Regions from separate parts of the Streptomyces sp. SID5469 genome, predicted to be linked through region 2. Evidence: riboswitches for the same ligand, from Rfam matches in the RefSeq annotation. Region 2 holds a riboswitch; the other holds the start of a gene.
The links. A riboswitch is a leader RNA that binds a small molecule or an ion and turns the genes downstream of it on or off. The one in region 2 is predicted to bind cyclic di-AMP.

Region 1 (2,193 bases), 2.3 Mb from region 2:
CGGATTCAGCCAGATCCACCCCGCCCGGGTCATGGCCGCCTGGGTCACCGACAGCCCGAACACACAGCTCAACGGGCGAGTCAGCACGCTGCGCCTCCGGTTCGTCAGCGCCATGGCGGGAGTGCTCGGGGTCGGCGGCGATCTGGCCGAGTGGAGCGAGCGGGAACTCGTCGAGGCACGGGACTGGGTGAGTCTCTACAAGGAGATCCGGCCCGTCGTGCAGCGCGGGGACCTCTACCGGCTGCGGCCCCCGACGGGCGGGCTGAGCGCCGTGCAGTACGTCCACGGCGACGAGGCCGTCGTCCTCGCCTGGCTCCAGGCCCAGCACTACGGCGAGCCGGTCGCCCCGCTCCGGCTGCGCGGCCTCGACCCGGCAGCCACCTATGAATGCCGTGAAACGGGCGAAGTGCACCGAGGTGCCGTACTGCTGCATCACGGGCTGCGGACGGGGTTGCACGGGGACCTCGATGCGACGGTTGTTCGGCTACGTCGCATTTGAGCGTTCTGTCCCAAATGTAGGCTTCATTCGAACTCGCTCTGAAATGGGGCCTGCTGGGCTGAAGATGCGTGAGCAGCGTCATATCCGTGACGGTGCGTTATCGTCATGTTCACGTAATTCTCCTTTGTTCCAGCCGGTTTGGGAAAGGGGAAGGCCGTGCGTCGACGCAGGGTGACGGGCATTTCGCCCATGGATCAAGAGATGGGGGCACTCGGGAAACCCAACGCTTGTCGCTCCGCGCGGACTTCGTCTACGTTCGCCACCAATCCGGACGGAACGCCGAATCCTGCCGCCGCCCGGAACCCGCACACTCACCCGTGCCCGGCAGGAGCGGGGGACCCACAGGCAACAACGCCTGTTCCGGTCTCCGGAACAGGCTAGGGGTCAAGTCGCGCGCAAGCGCGGCCGGGCATCTCCAGCTCGCACCCGACAGCTCACCTCGCAGGCATCGGAGAGGAATGCACCATGCCCGCGAAGGGTAAGCACCGCCGCCCCAGGTCCCCGCGTTTCACCCGCTCGATCGCCGTCGCCGGAACCGGTGGCGCCGCGCTCGCGCTGCCGCTGATGGGGGCGACCGGCGCCCACGCCGCCACCCCGACGGCGGCCGTCTCCGGAAAGGTCTCCGCAGCCCCCGTTGCCGCGAAGCAGGGGGCCGCCGAGAAGAGCGGCACGAAGACGTATGCGGTGCGGGCGGGTGACTCCCTCTCGAAGATCGCCGACGAGCAGAGCGTCACCGGCGGCTGGAAGAAGCTCTACTCGGACAACCGCTCCGCCATCGGCGGCGACCCGACGCTGATCCACCCCGGTCTGAAGCTGACGATCGGCGCCAAGTCCGCGTCGAGCGCCGCCACGCAGTCGTCCACGGCGACGAAGCCGGCCACGGGGGTGAAGTCCGCCACGGCGAAGACCCCCGCGTCGAAGACGACCACGGCCACCCGGGCCGCGGACACCACCACCGGCGCCGGCTACACCCTGCCGGTCGACGGCGCCACCATCGGTACCGCCTACAAGACCGCGGGCAGCATGTGGTCCAGCGGGTACCACACCGGCGTCGACTTCGTGGTCCCGACCGGCACCACCATCAAGGCCGTCGCCGCGGGCACCGTCGTCTCGGCCGGCTGGGGCGGCGCGTACGGCAACGAGGTCGTCGTCCGGCACGCCGATGGCCAGTACTCGCAGTACGCCCACATGTCCCAGCTCTCCGTCTCCACGGGGCAGAGCGTGGCCGAGGGCCGGCAGCTGGGCCTCTCTGGTGCGACCGGCAATGTCACGGGACCGCACCTGCACTTCGAGATCCGTACGACCCCCTCCTACGGCTCGGACGTGGACCCGGTCGCTTACCTGCGCGCGCACGGCGTCGTCGTCGGCTGACCCGGCTGACCCGGCTGCTTCGCTCCTGAGGCCGGACCCCATCCCGGGGTCCGGCCTTCGGTTTGTCCGGCCTTCGGTCTGTCCTTTCGGTGTCCGGGCCTTCGGTCTGTCCGGGCCCGCCGCGGATGCGTGACCGGCCCCATGGCCGTGGCGGGTTCATGATCGGCGCATTGCGGTCGTGTGGCACGCGCGGGCAAGGCATCGACAGGTGGGTGTCGGTGGCACCAGAGTGACCTGCGCAAGCGCTTTCTGCCGCTTACGGAGGTCCCCGTGCCCGCGTCGACCGACGCACCGTCATCAAGGGCGCCGCAGTCGCAGCCGCG
Region 2 (2,193 bases):
GGTCGCGGCAGACCAGGGCCATCAGACGCTTGCTGTCGGCGGCGTCGTAGATCGAGAAGGAGGAGGTGAACCCGAGCCTCTTCGATTCACGCCTCAGGATGCGCACGCACGCGCTGTGGAACGTCATCACCCACATCGCGTTGGCGCGCGGGCCGACCAGCTGCTCGACGCGCTCCTTCATCTCGCCCGCGGCCTTGTTGGTGAAGGTGATCGCGAGGATCTGGCCGGGGTGCACATGGCGCTCACCCAGCAGGTGCGCGATCCGGTGCGTGAGCACGCGCGTCTTGCCGGAGCCGGCACCGGCCACGATGAGCAGGGGGGAACCGGCGTGCACCACGGCCGCGCGCTGGTTCTCGTTCAGCCCGTGCAGGAGCGTGGCCGGGTCCACGGCGGGGCGGGGGGCTCCGTCGCGGTAGTACGTGTCCCGGTCCGGCGGCACGTCGAACTTCCCGCCGAACAGATCGTCCGGAACCGACTCCGGTACGTGATCGTCCTCGGGCGGCGGCGGGGGCTCCTCCTCGTGGGCCCGCGAGGGCTTGAGGTCCGCCAGGAAGCTGTCATCAAAGAGGCTGCTCATCGCTCTCCGAGTCTAGGCTGCCCCACCGACAACCGGTCGCCGCCCCAGAAACTCGGTGCCCCGATGGGCCGCAATTCGGTGCCTCGAGGGACCGCGGAGGGCCGCTGAAGTCGACGATCTTCCGATTGCGATCACCCAACACCCCACCACTGTCCGCATTTGCCGCGTTACGGCCGGCGACTGACCGGAAGAGATCGGCCGGGCGAGAAGCCACCCAGCGCACGCCCCAGCAGCGCCGCACTCCCCCAGGCCCCGCCCCGCTCCACCCCACTCCACCCCACTCCCGCCACCTACCACCACGACAACGTCCGGACAACTCACCCCAGACCCATCCCGATTGCCCGCGGGCAGCGACCCCCGTGGCTAAGGTCACGAAAATGTATCGGGCATATCGCGCATCAAACTTCACACAGGCCACACGAGTTGGCTACCGTGCCCGGCAGGCCGCACGACCCCCACCGGCGAACATCGCCGGGCCGCGCGGCCTCCGCCGAGTCCGGCGTGCCGCCCGTGGCAGCTGGAGCCGGGGACCCAACCGACCTCGGGGTGAATCGGCTCAGCCGCCTTGAAGGGCTTCAACCGCCTTGAAGGGCAACGACCGTAGGGCAAACCTTCCGAAGCACGCGCCCGAACCCGACAGCTAACTCGGTAGGCGGAACACGGAAGGAGACGCCTTCATGGCGCCGCACCGAAAGCCGCGTCCCGCCGGCACGCGCATGGCAGGCATACGGACCCCGGGCCTGGCGACGGCGGCTCTGACCTCCGTGGCCCTGCTCTCCCAGACGGCCAACGCCGCGCCCCCGGCCGACGACAAGCCGAGTCTCGAAGAAGTCGAGAAGAAGGTCGACGACCTCTACCGCCAGGCCGAGTCGGCCACGGAGAAGTACAACGCGGCCAAGGAGAAGACCACCAAGCAGCGCACGCGCGTCGGCACCCTCCTCGACGAGGTCGCGCAGCGCACCCAGAAGCTCAACGACGCGCGGGAGCGGCTCGGCTCGTTCGCGGCGGCGCAGTACCGGACCGGGGCCTCCGCACCCGACACCACGACCTTCCTGCTGGCCGACAGTCCTCAGGACTATTTCGACCAGACCCAGTTGATGAGTCGGCTGACCGACCACCAGAAGGACGCCGTCGACGCCTACGTCACCGAGCAGGCCGCGACGACGACGAAGCGACAGGAGGCGTCCCAGAGCCTGGAGACCCTCACCGAGTCGCAGAGTGCGCTCAAGACGGCCAAGGCGACCGTCCAGCACAAGCTCGCCACGGCGCGCGAGCTGCTGTCGAAGCTGACCGCCGAGGAGAAGGCGCGGCTCGCGGCGATCGAGAAGGAGAAGCGGGCCGCGGCCGACCGCAAGGCGGAGGAACTGGCGCGGCAGCAGGCCGCGGCCGCGCAACAGACCGCCCAGCAGGACCCGGCGTCCGGAACCGGCAGCACGTCCGGCGCCACCGGCGCCACGGGCTCCACGGGGTCCACGGGGTCCACGGGGTCCACGGGGTCTGCCGGATCGTCGTACTCGACCAAGGCTGGCAAGGCCCTCGCCTTCGCCCGCGCGCAGATCGGCAAGCCGTATGTCTGGGGCGCCACCGGTCCCGGCTCGTACGACTGCTCGGGGTTC

Region 1: another riboswitch for cyclic di-AMP. It lies ahead of GTY58_RS08685 (LysM peptidoglycan-binding domain-containing M23 family metallopeptidase); the one in region 2 lies ahead of GTY58_RS18105 (C40 family peptidase).

The regions. Positions count from the first base shown of each region.
Region 1 covers NZ_WWIN01000001.1:2,008,389-2,010,581, reverse strand. The annotation lists gene GTY58_RS08690 (alpha-galactosidase) at 1-499, shown strand, start outside; cyclic di-AMP (ydaO/yuaA leader) riboswitch at 802-960, shown strand; gene GTY58_RS08685 (LysM peptidoglycan-binding domain-containing M23 family metallopeptidase) at 965-1,870, shown strand.
Region 2 covers NZ_WWIN01000001.1:4,295,066-4,297,258, forward strand. The annotation lists gene GTY58_RS18100 (ATP-dependent DNA helicase) at 1-577, opposite strand, end outside; cyclic di-AMP (ydaO/yuaA leader) riboswitch at 1,056-1,247, shown strand; gene GTY58_RS18105 (C40 family peptidase) at 1,255-2,193, shown strand, end outside.